DNA from 4 places in the Psychromonas sp. psych-6C06 genome. Region 2 is predicted to be linked to each of the others. Evidence: predicted binding sites of a transcription regulator. Region 2 holds the regulator's gene; each other region holds the start of a gene.
The links. Region 2 encodes LexA, which represses DNA repair genes until DNA is damaged. Its sites were predicted from a motif close to TACTGTATNNNNATACAGTA; they were not measured.
Positions count from the first base shown of each region.

Region 1 (3,219 bases), on a different contig from region 2:
ACTGACTCTGCTCTTTAATTAAGTGGCTATATTGCTTATTGATAAACGCCTTGATATTGACAAATTGATCGCTTTTATCTAAGCGTACTCTAACGACTTCACCAACCTGGATTTTTTTATAAAAGAGCGGGGTTCCGACACTGATTGAGCCAGCATTTTCACTCTTAAGGTTTACCAACAATGCATTATCCGGAATGGTGATGGGTTGTTCACTCACGGCATTAAAATTGGATGCACTATCACCATCACCCGGGTGTAAATTAATATAGCTGCCTGAAAAAAGGGTATCTAAGCCAGAAATTGAGGTGAGTGATGCTTTTGGAGAGACTAACCAAAATTGTGTTTTTTCACGTAACATAAATTTTGCATGTGATTCTATTTCTGCTATCACATTGACGCCACTGCTACTGTCTAATTCAATTTTTTTGACAGTACCAACAATGACCCCTTTATAACGGATTCGTGTTTTATCAACGATAATGCTGTCTGCATTTTCAAAGTGAATCTTAATGGTAGTATTAGCATGTGTTACGTTTTCAAAAAGTATCCAAAACCCAAGCAATGCAGCCACAATGGGTAAGAACCAAATAGGAGATATTGTCGCGTTTTTAGTTGTTTGCGCTTGTGATACAAGATGTGCTTCAGTCATTATGATTGCAGTCCTGAGAGTGTTGTTGATGATGAATAGGTGTTTTACGCTGTCTGGCGTCCCAAATTAAACGGGTATCAAAGCTATAAGCTGCAAAAAGTGTCGTAATAACAACAATAGTAAAAGAGGTCGCTGCAATACCTGGATAGACAGAAAGCAGATTACCTTTATCGAAAACGGCAACCATAATTGATATTACAAACAGATCCAAAATTGACCATCGACCGATCCAATCTACAAATGAAAAAATAATTAATTGCTTTCGAGCTGAAAGTTGCCAGCGCCTTTGAACTGCAATGACAATAAATATTAGGGCAACTATTTTAAAAATAGGCACTAGTATAGAAGCGATAAAAACAATAATTGCTATCCCCAGCATTTCACCTTCGATTAATGTGATAATACCGCTGAAAATGGTATCTGGGTATAGAATGTTATTTTTAAGCAGGTACGTTATTGGATAAAGATTAGCAGGAAAAATGAAAACGATCGCTGTGATTAATAACGCCCATGTTTTTTGAAGACTTTTGTGCTTACGTAGGTAGATATCATTACCGCAAGTTGGGCATTGCAACTGCTCACTTGAAAATGCTGAATAATTTCCACAAATAGCACATACTTGTAGAGATTGTTGTATGCCTGTTTGTCCTGCTATGGCTTCCTTTGTCATAAGCGACTATATCTTTCCCAATATTGGTGATTGCTGTAATTACTGATAACGGTAGTGTTAATTAATAGCAGAGCAATAAAAAAATAAAACCCAGTGCCAATATATAGATCTGCATAATTCATTAACTTGAACATCGCTACCATCAGGCTCACCATATATACTTCTAACATCGACCAATGGATCAATATACGCGTTATTTTAAAAAGTTTCGGTAATATCAGAAGTTTTAAGTTAAAACTTAGGCATGCACTACTTATAGCAATACTGATAATTAAAAGTGTTGGGGCTATAACCGCACAAAATAAAACGACAAATGAAACGATCGGGGCGCTGTCAATCATCATGAATACCCCTTGTAATAAATTTGTTTCTTCAGTGATCCCTAAAAGATGAAGTGAGATTAAGGGAAGGTTAAATGCTGGGATGGTAATGATAAGTGCTGTTAAACATAAGGCCAACATACCAGAAGGGTTACACCAACTATTCTTATAGATCACGCTATTACATCTTATACAGCGGGCGACATAACCTTTTTCCATCTTGGGAATCTTGGATGTCATATCACAATGTCGACAGATGATTGTTTTCATTATAAAACTTCTTCTTGTTTGTGATCTAAAATAAATGGAATGACATTTCATTATACTAACAAAAGTTGCATTTTTCACAAAAAACATTTACTGTATAAAAAAACATGATTAACCAATAGGAAGAGGCTACCGTGGCAGTCATCATTAAATACATAGTAGAACGCAAGGGTGTTGAAAAAATGACCTTTACTAGCAAAAAAGAAGCAGACGCATATGACAAGATGCTTGACAGTGCAGATCAATTGGCTGAATTTCTGAGTGAAAGTTCAGTAACACTAGACGATCAGCAGCTTGAAGAGTTAGGTTTGTATCTCGCTAGCAACAAAGAGATTGTTCAAGGTTTATTCAAAGGTAATGATTACGCTGTACTTCGAAAAGAGCAAGCAAGCGACAACGAATAATTTTAAGGAGTGTTAACAAGTTAGTGAAGCGCTCCTTTGAGAAATGTTTATCCTCTGAGATTAATTACCCTTTAAAAGTGGACTTGATTGCTTTAAAATGCGCCACGAGTTTATGGATTAATTAATAAATACAAATGCTTCCTGGTTTGAAGCATCACTGTGAGGATAAAATAAAATGCCAATCATTACACTTCCCGACGGAAATCAACGTCAATTCGAAAACACAACTTCTATTATGGAAGTTGCTGCCGATATCGGTCCTGGCCTTGCTAAAGCTTGCATTGCAGGTCGTGTTGACGGGAAACTTGTTGACGCTTGTGACCCAATCGAAAACGATGCAAATATTTCAATCATCACTGCTAAAGATGATGAAGGTTTAGAAATTCTACGACATTCTTGTGCTCATCTTTTAGGTCATGCTGTTAAACAGCTTTATCCTCAAGCCAAAATGGCGATCGGGCCTACCATCGATAATGGCTTCTATTACGATATTGATGTAGATGTCACTATTAACGATGAAGAGTTAGCTAAAATTGAAAAGCTAATGAATAAGTTAGTTAAAACTAATTATACCGTTGTGAAGAAGAAAGTATCAGTTGATGAGGCAAAAGCTGTTTTTGCTGATCGTGAAGAGCCTTATAAGCTTGAGATTCTTGAAGGCATTGATGCTGATGACCGTCCTGGTCTTTACCATCACGAAGAATATATCGATATGTGTCGTGGACCTCACGTACCGACAATGAAATTCAGCCAATACTTTAAATTGATGAAGGTAGCCGGTGCATATTGGCGTGGCGACTCAGACAATAAAATGCTACAGCGTATATATGGCACAGCTTGGGCTGATAAAAAACAACTTAAAGCTTACTTAAAGCGTCTTGAAGAAGCCGCTAAACGCGACCATCGTAA
Region 1 covers NZ_PIZM01000008.1:84,355-87,573, reverse strand. Annotated here, with positions in the region: gene CW745_RS12225 (MlaD family protein) at 1-649, opposite strand, end outside; gene CW745_RS12220 (paraquat-inducible protein A) at 642-1,319, opposite strand; gene CW745_RS12215 (paraquat-inducible protein A) at 1,316-1,816, opposite strand; gene CW745_RS12210 (YebG family protein) at 2,041-2,310, shown strand; gene thrS (threonine--tRNA ligase) at 2,486-3,219, shown strand, end outside.
Region 1: CW745_RS12210 (YebG family protein) is a predicted target of LexA. The motif match lies at 1,998-2,017, and genes of this name have one in related genera.

Region 2 (3,219 bases):
ACTCAAAAAATACTACGAATACAATATCTAAGAGAATATTAACGCTATTGGTTACGATCAACAGTAACATCGGTGCTTTGGCGTTTTGCATGCCTAATAGCCAACCTAGTAGCACCATATTCAATAGGGCTGCTGGCGCACTCCAGATACGTATATCAAAATATTGTTGTGCATAAAATAGAACCTTTTCACTCCCTTGTACAAAATGAAAAGCGATACCAGAAATGAGGCTTTGCAACATCAGAATGGTAAGCGCAAGTAGCAAAGCAATAAACATGGATTGCATTAACAGGCGTAATACCTGTAGATGATCTTTCGCCCCTACCGCTTGTGCCACAAGTCCAGTAGTCGACATACGTAAAAAGACTAAAATCCAGAAGGTTAATGTCACTACCATCGACCCCACCGCAACACCCGCGAGATAATAGGACTCAGGTAGGTGACCTATCACTGCAGTATCAACTAGCCCTAGCAAAGGCACACTAATATTAGAGAGCATCATTGGTAAAGCAATGGCGAAAATTTTTTGATGATTACTGAAATTTAGAAAGGCACTTTTTAACATGATAACGCTTACAAAGTAGGTAATGGCCGATTAATAAAAATCGACCGTTCGTTTAGTCGCTATCGATTTAGCTCGATGATTTTGTGGATATCTTCTACCATCAAGTCCATATCCACATGAGGAATACCATCTTCATTCAATACCGCTTTAAAGGTTGCTTGATGCTCGCCCTGGGGATTTACTAGTACCAGGGAAGCGCTATGATCGACTAGATAGTAATCATCTTTATTATCGCCCTCTTCAACGATGCTATAAATAAGCCCGAGATCCTGTGAAAATGGGAACAGTTTTTCATGGGTACTAGTGGTGCCAATAAAGGCAGGATTAAAATAATTCACGTATTCAGCAAGGTTATTGGCTTTATCTCGATTAGGATCAACAGAAACGAAAACAATTTGTACATTCTCGTATGGGGGCTTGCTTAATTCAGGGTAGACACGATCTAAATCAGATAAAGTAGTTGGACAGATATCAGGGCAGAAGGTATAGCCAATGAAAAAAAGTGTCCAATGTTCTTGTAAATTTTGGTTGGTAAATGTCTGTTTATTAGCCATTTCAAATTTGAAATCGGGTAACCGCTTACCCTCTTTCTGTAATACCAAGGAAGGGTTATCGGAAATATTTTTTACTGAATTAAATAGTATAAACCCCAGCAGTGCTGTGGCGACCACAAGCAAACCAATTACCCAACCTTTTTTCATTATTTTTCCTACATCCAATCAGCGGTACGAATCACACCCACGGCGATCCCTTCGATATCAAAAACTTGATGTTCAAGATCTACTTTAATAGGAGAGAATTTAACATTTTCCGCTTTTAATGTCACTTGACTGCCTTCGCGGTAAAAACGCTTCACGGTCACATCGTCTTCAACTCGGGCAACAACAACTTGTCCGTTATTAATATCTTTGGTTTTATGCACCGCGAGCAAATCACCATCCATAATACCGATATCTTTCATACTCTCGCCTTGCACGCGTAATAAAAAGTCAGCAGCGGGGTGAAATAGAGCAGGATCAACATCATAATGAGACTCTACATGCTCAGCAGCCAAAATTGGCTCACCAGCAGCAACCATGCCCACTAAAGGCAATCCCTCTTCAATGGGGATAACATTGCTTTTATGCTCTTCAACAATACGAATACCACGTGAGGTACCCGATAAAATTTCAATTGCGCCTTTACGGGCCAAAGCTTTTAAGTGCTCTTCTGCTGCATTGGCACTTCGAAATCCAAGAATTTTTGCCAGCTCAACGCGCGTTGGAGGCATGCCCGTTTTATTGATGCAATCTTTAATCACATCTAATACTTCACCTTGGCGTTTAGTTAAATCTTTCATTACTTACCCCGCTATCAATTATTGACTGTAAACATACACAGTGTATATCTATACAGAGTAATATTCTAGCGATCTGAGTAATAAACCTCATTTATGGATAAGCAAAACGTTACGATATTGTTATTTGCGCGAATTTTGGCGTTAAATCATCTACCAATAACCCGTTATTGTGACGATTATTCACCTTGAATTACGCAAAGCTAATACCAATCGAAAGGAGCATGTAAGCCAAATTTTGCGCTGGAAAATAACTTAGCCGAAAGGGTAAATGGTTATTACATTTGAGAAAGCTCACGAAGAGATGAGATATTTTAACCAGTAAAATAGATCAGCGATTTATTTCGTTTGCTATAACGGCGCTGTATATTAAAAATCATCATTCTCTGGCTCAAAAAACGATAACGCTTCCATTAGTCAGAATTAAGGTTAATAAACCTATTGGTAAGTAATGTCTTGATATTTTAACCAACCAGAGCGCTGGGGAAGATCAGCTATTTGATGTGTGGCATTGATCATACCGCCTTGGCTATTCCAGTTATAAATTCCACTAAAAGTGATCATTTCACCTATCGCTAAATTATTTACTGCTGGAGCTTCGTTGAGGTTATGCTGAATCAGTATCTTTCGACCAGAACTGAGGCGAATAAGTATACGTTGCGAAACATATGGCGTTTGTTGATTATCCAATATCTTTGTAATGCGCCCAACGCTGGTGACTAATACACCACCACGTTGTTGTTTATATAAAAATTCGATATGTTCAGCACCTTTTAAAAGTGCTTCCGCTTGATCGTTACCATCATCATAGAGATGACTCAGTTGCTGACTTTCATTGTTAAAACAACCAGATAATATGACAACCAAGAAAGCAAGATAAGCATTACGATTCATTGAACTATAATCGTCCTTTGAAATTAAGCGCAGTAGCACCCGATTCATCTTTCGGCCCAAGCCATGAAAGAGCTTGTAAAATTGATGGGTCAAGTTTTTCACGTCCAATAATATTACCCTGAAGCTGATACGCACCACCCTCTAGTAATAAAATATTGGCATTAGTGGTAAGTTGCTCTGAATGTTGCTTTAAAGAAGCTACCAAATTCCCCTCTGAACAACTTAAGTCTACACTTGGAGTAGCGAAATCAATATTACCCATTGGGCTTTTTACTCTGGCTTCATGCCACACTAAATAGCCATCTAACTCGCTACAGTAGGGTAAATCCTGTGTCGCATTTTCAATTACTAGCGTAAATTTACCAGATGGTGTCACAGGCACAGGTAGTTTTAAATAAGGAATAATTTCAGTTGCTTTCATATC
Region 2 covers NZ_PIZM01000006.1:80,816-84,034, reverse strand. Annotated here, with positions in the region: gene CW745_RS08985 (MATE family efflux transporter) at 1-565, opposite strand, end outside; gene CW745_RS08980 (SCO family protein) at 625-1,266, opposite strand; gene lexA (transcriptional repressor LexA) at 1,275-1,904, opposite strand; gene CW745_RS08970 (DUF3465 domain-containing protein) at 2,340-2,795, opposite strand; gene CW745_RS08965 (type II secretion system protein N) at 2,800-3,219, opposite strand, start outside.

Region 3 (3,219 bases), on a different contig from region 2:
CTCGTTGGCTAATAATGACCTGCATTGCTAAGCCAATGCGAGAAAGCTCACCACCCGATGCTACTTTTCCTAGGTTTTGCAAGGTTTGCCCCGCGTTTGTTTTGACTTGAAACTCAATATTATCCGTACCAAGAGGGCTTAATGATCGTTGGCTACTTTCGCTTAACGCGATATGGAAAACACCATCTTGCATATTAAGCTGTTGAATGCTTTTCGTTATTTTTTGACTTAACTCTTTAGCGTAACGTTTGCGACTTTGGCTTAGCTTTTTAGCATGCAAATAATAGTTTTCTTCAGCCTTAAGAAGATCTTCGCTAAGTTGTTCTATTTGTTGTTCGCCACTATTTAACTGTTTAAACTCTTTGCTCAATTTTTGGTGATGGGAAAATAAAAGCTCAGGTTGTACTTGGTGTTTACGTGCTAAAGACAGCGCATCACTCATTCGCGCTTCAAGTTGCAAAAATTGCTCAGGGTCGAGTTCTAGATTTTCACTAAAGTGTCGTAACTCGTAGCTTGCATCTTCAATTTGAATTACTGCTTCTTGAAGGCTTGTAATAATATTTTCTAGGTTTTTATCATTTTCAACTTGTTTCTCAAGGGCAACAACACTACTACGTAACAGGCTTAATGCATCAAACTCTTCGCCATCGCTCACTTGATTTAAACTGATTTGGCAGCTCTCAAGCAAGGCTCCACTGTTTGCTAGTCGTTTATGTTCACGCTCAATTTTTTCATATTCATCTTCCCCTAATGCAAATTCATCTAGCTCTTGAATTTGGTACTCTAATAATTGTTTACGTGCTTGCTTTTCCTGTTGCGATGCCTGTTGTTGCTTAAGCTGTTTATTTAAAAAATGCCAACCTTGGTAAGTATCTTTTACCTTTTGTAGTAGCTGATGATGGGCTGCATAGTCATCGATGATGGATAGTTGAATGTCACTTTTTAGGAGGCTTTGATGCGCATGTTGCCCATGAACATTAACGAGTAATTGCCCTAAGCTTTTAAGTTGGGAAACGGGAACTGGCGTACTATTAATATAGGCTCTTGAGCGACCATCTTTACTTACAGTTCGGCGCAACAAGCATTCATTATTATCTTCGTTGTTTTCAAGGTCATTATTCATTAACCATTGTTTTGCATGTGGAGTATCACTCAGTGTAAAGCGTGCGCTAATTTCTGCTTTATCGGTGCCTACCCTGACCATATTTGCATCTGAGCGTGAACCTAAACACAATCCTAATGCATCAATGGCAATGGATTTACCCGCGCCTGTTTCACCTGTGATAGTGGTCATTCCATTGTTAAATTCTAATTCTAAAAATTGAACAATCGCAAAGTGTTGAACGGTTAGTTGGTTAAGCATAATTTTGATACCTAAAAAGACTGTGTATAAATACAGTTTAATACTGTTTTTTTAAACAGTAAAGGGGAGGTGGCCAAAATGTGTGATCGAGTTGTCTTTCTAATATCAACTGAATTAAGTATGCGATCTAAATTTTGCGCTACAAAAGAAACTAAACTCAAGGCGTAATATGACGTAAATGGTTGCCCCTTTAGGGAAAGTTTTAACGAAGGGGTAAGTTACTTTAACCAGTAAAATAGGCCTGTTATTTATTTCGTTTGCTATAAAAAATAATAATATCTAAATTCGCATAAACTCAAGTATCAATGGAAAGAATGTATATCCAGTAAAGCAACAAAGCCAAAACCATGCACTTAGACTGATACGCTGTAAAGAAAGCTCAATTTTTTCAACCGCAGGAGCTGCATTACTACCCAGTGTCGCATAGGTGATTTTCTGATCTTGATATAAACGCACGCCACCGAGCTCTAATTGCATACTTAATGCAAAACTTGCAAGCATTAACCCAGATGAAAAGTGATGCCAGTGCATACTTTGCTTAAATTTTTTGGGGAGATTTTGAAGGGGACGGTCGTAAAGGGCAAAAGTAAAGCTAATGAGTAGATGTACTGGAAACAACATCAAGGTATAGATAAAGCTGGGAATACTGGTCAGTGTGGTAAATTCCGCTTTTTTAGCATTCCATTGTTGCGAGCAAATTTGTATTGTGCGATAAAAAATGGCGCCGTAGATACCCGCTACCATATACCAGAAAAGCACTGCAAACCATGAAGCACTGAGCTGTAAAACCATTGATTCAATAGTGGCTTTATTTACCCCCATCAAAGAGAGGGGCTTTGTTTCTCGTTCGGTGAGGCTATTTAGTTTAAATTTTGCGAGAGGTAAATTATTACGTTTTAGTGCATCACTAATTGCAAGGTAGACTACTTTTTTGTCATGCCAAGAAAGCAAAATGAACAGTAAAAGAATATCAATAGTAAGAGGTCGATATACGATATTGTAAAGCTGGCTAATAATGAGGATAGTAGGAAAAAAAATCAAACTAATAGACAGTAAACTTGCGACTCTTTTGTACGCATCGCTTCGCTCCTCGAGGTTTACTTTAACTGCAATTTGTCTAAATATAAGTTCAACTGCTGCCAGCGGATTGAGGTCTTTGGGCAACGAAATAAAAAAAGAGAGCAGGGCGACCGCTATTATTGAAAAATAGTGACTGTACTGCTCTATAAAATTAATCAAATGATCCATTTAATCTAATCTGTTGAGAATGGCTTCTACTAGTATAGAGGCATTTTTAGCTGCAATTGGAAGATATTGTTCAAATGAGAGCTCTGACTTCTTGCCCGCAATATCAGAAAGAGAGCGAATAATGACAAAAGGGACTTTAAACTGGTGACAAACTTGTGCGATTGCTGCCGCTTCCATCTCACAGGCTGCCATTGTAGGGAAATTATTACGGGCCACTTCTGCTTTTTGAGGATCAGCCATAAAAATATCACCGGTACAGATCAGGCCTTGAATAATGTTCAAGCCATTAATTGTTTGTGCTGCTTTCTGGGCTACATCAATAAGTTTTTTATCTGCTTCAAATGCCGGTGGCAATTGCGCCATTTGACCAATCTCATAACCAAAGGCCGTTAAATCAACATCGTGAAAACGAACTTCAGTAGATATAACAATATCACCGACACTAAGGTTAGTATCATAACCACCGGCCGAACCCGTATTGATAATCGTATCAGGTTTGAATTGCTCTAATAATAGCGTCGTTGCAACTGCCGCTGCTACTTTACCTATGCCAGATTTAGTCACGATGACCTGTTTTGTGTTTAACGTACCTTGGTAAAACTCGCATC
Region 3 covers NZ_PIZM01000004.1:44,646-47,864, reverse strand. Annotated here, with positions in the region: gene recN (DNA repair protein RecN) at 1-1,363, opposite strand, end outside; gene CW745_RS07250 (cobalamin biosynthesis protein) at 1,643-2,611, opposite strand; gene mtnN (5'-methylthioadenosine/S-adenosylhomocysteine nucleosidase) at 2,612-3,219, opposite strand, start outside.
Region 3: recN (DNA repair protein RecN) is a predicted target of LexA. The motif match lies at 1,405-1,424, and genes of this name have one in related genera.

Region 4 (3,219 bases), 230 kb from region 2:
CCGAGGCGAGCGTATTATCAAATCCTCCTGCTAGATTTTGCGTGAGCTCTAAATTTTTACGCGTTGCAGCATCTAAAATAACGCTATCGATATTTTGCTCTAACTTAATCGATTGCAGGTGAGGAAGGCTGGTGCGCTGCGTGTCTTTAATATATTGCAATAAAGCGCCAGCGGCACAAAGCGCAACTTCTGCTTGCTCAACGCCAAAACCGATTAAGTCTTTGGTGCCAAATTGCTGATTTAAAGTATTACGCGCGGTGCTTAAATCAAACTCCCACTCGGGTCGACGACGAATCGTTTGCAGGTGTTCGATAAATGCAAGATGCTCAAAGTTATCTGGGTAAAGTAACTCCGCAGGGTTTAAGCGTTGTAATTCAGCTTGTAAGGTTTCTGTATGTTGAAATTGATTAACAATAAAACGACCACTACCAATATCCAATGAAGCGATACCAAAACTGTCTTGATGGTGATAAACCGCGCACAGCAAATTATCCTGCTTATCATCTAATAACGCTTCGTCAGTGATGGTGCCAGGAGTAATAATACGCACAATCTTCCGTTCAACGGGGCCCTTGCTGGTGGCTGGATCACCAATTTGTTCAACAATCGCTACCGACTCGCCAAGTGTAATCAACTTAGCTAAATAACCTTCCACACTATGATAGGGAACACCGGCCATTGGAATCGCATTACCACCGGTTTTACCACGTTGGGTTAAAGAGATACCCAGTAGTTGTGAAGCCTTGCGAGCATCTTCAAAAAACAACTCATAAAAATCGCCCATGCGGTAAAACATTAAGGTCTCGGGGATCTCACTCTTGATGGTGAGATATTGTTGCATCATCGGCGTGTGTTGTTTTAATTGTGCTGCTGTTGGCTTCATAAATTATCCGTGCCACCCATTGTAAAATTTCCGTTAATTGAAAAATGGAAATGGGTGTTTAGTGAGCTGTTATCGCGCCGTATCAGTGAGAGTTATATAGAGATAGAGTCCTCTATTTCTCTCTATTCTGCGCTATTATTACGTTTCGATTTAGGATAACGACAGTTCAACTTTATGTCTAGATTTAGATGATTGATTTTGCATGTTCATTGGTAACAGGTATACACTTCGTTTATAGCCATTTACGACAGGAGATAGCTGATGTTTACAGAAAAAACCGTACAAGAGTTAGCACTCTTATTGGGAGATAAACTTACCAAAGCTGGGCTGGTTGCTGCCACGGCAGAATCTTGCACAGGAGGGGGAGTCGCTTATGCAATTACAGAGGTGGCAGGCAGTTCGCAATGGTTCGACCGTAGCTTTATTACCTACAGTAATGATGCAAAAATGCAGATGCTTGAGGTAAATAAAGCATCGCTGGATCAATATGGTGCGGTGTCTGAGCAAGTTGTGACAGAGATGGCAACCAATGCAGTTAAGTTTTCTGAAGCGGATATCAGCGTCGCTATCAGTGGTATTGCTGGACCGGGCGGTGGAACTGCAGAAAAGCCTGTTGGGACCGTTTGTTTTTCATGGTACAACGCACATGGTGGTGAAAAAACAGAAACATATCTGTTTGTAGGTGATCGTAGTGAGGTGCGCACTCAAGCAATTCGTTTAGCGCTGACGGGGTTAATTGAGATCATCTGATCACAGCAACGAGCAAGCAATCAATATTTATGTAAATAAAACTTGATACTGTATAAATCAGCAGTATACTGTTTGCATAAACAGTTAAATAAAAAATATATTCATATCTGGAGAGAACATGAGTCAGGATAAAAACAAAGATAAAGCATTAGCAGCTGCACTTGGACAAATAGAAAAGCAGTTTGGTAAAGGATCGATCATGCGCTTGGGTGATGGTGCCAACGCAATGCTTGAAATTGACTCTGTTTCAACAGGTTCGCTTGGACTGGATGTGGCTCTCGGCATAGGTGGTTTGCCATATGGTCGTATCGTTGAGATCTACGGTCCAGAAAGTTCAGGTAAAACAACACTAACATTACAAGTGATTGCACAAGCACAAAAACAGGGTAAAACCTGTGCATTTATTGATGCCGAGCATGCACTTGATCCTATCTATGCAAAAAAACTGGGTGTTAACATTGAAGATCTTCTGATCTCTCAACCGGATACCGGTGAGCAAGCGTTAGAGATTTGTGACATGTTAGTACGTTCAGGCGCCGTTGGCGTAGTGATTGTCGATTCGGTTGCTGCATTAACACCAAAAGCAGAAATTGAAGGCGATATGGGTGACTCACACATGGGTCTGCAAGCACGTTTAATGTCGCAAGCACTGCGTAAACTAACGGGTAATATCAAGCAAACGAACACTATGTGTATCTTCATCAACCAAATTCGTATGAAAATTGGGGTAATGTTCGGTAATCCAGAAACGACAACTGGTGGTAACGCACTGAAATTCTATGCTTCAGTACGTTTAGATATTCGTCGTATTGGTGCGGTGAAAAATGGTGATGAAATCACTGGTAATGAAACCCGTGTTAAGGTTGTGAAAAACAAAGTGTCACCACCATTTAAACAAGCTGAATTCCAGATTTTATATGGCGAAGGTATCAATAAATACGGTGAGATGATTGATCTTGGTGTTAAAAATGAACTCGTAGAAAAATCAGGGTCATGGTATTCATATAATGGTACGAAGATAGGCCAAGGTAAAACCAATGCCTGTAAACATTTCTCTGAACATCCTGAACAAGCAGACGAGCTAGACAAAAAGCTACGTGACATTTTACTGGCTAAACCAGAAGAAGTTGCAAAAGCGCTTGAGAAAGAAGATGAAGTCGAAGAAGCGTTATAGAGATTGATATACCATTCTGCACAATGGTCAGGGCTTGTTGAGGAACAATGATAGAGAGCAAAGCGCATAATTGAGTTTGTCTATCGTTTTAACTCAAAAGATAGACCAGATAGTTATGCGGATTGGTATTATACCAATTCCGCTAATATAGTGATCAAATATTACGCAGGAAAAAGGAGTTAGTTCAAGGCGAAAATTGATGCAAATGGTTGTTCCCTTTACAAAATTTTTAACCCTGAAATAGCTTCTTTTAACCAGTAAGATTGATCAGTTATTTAGTGGATTTGGTATTAATAGCCTAGACCCCAAAAAAGCGTGATTATTCACGCTTTTTTGTTTCTAAAGAAAAGTTAAGCAATGTTATACAGATTACATAACCTCAATTCTGGTTAGTGGAAGCGTTATGGCGATT
Region 4 covers NZ_PIZM01000006.1:313,078-316,296, forward strand. Annotated here, with positions in the region: gene mutS (DNA mismatch repair protein MutS) at 1-883, opposite strand, end outside; gene CW745_RS09970 (nicotinamide-nucleotide amidohydrolase family protein) at 1,145-1,633, shown strand; gene recA (recombinase RecA) at 1,752-2,807, shown strand.
Region 4: recA (recombinase RecA) is a predicted target of LexA. The motif match lies at 1,700-1,719, and genes of this name have one in related genera.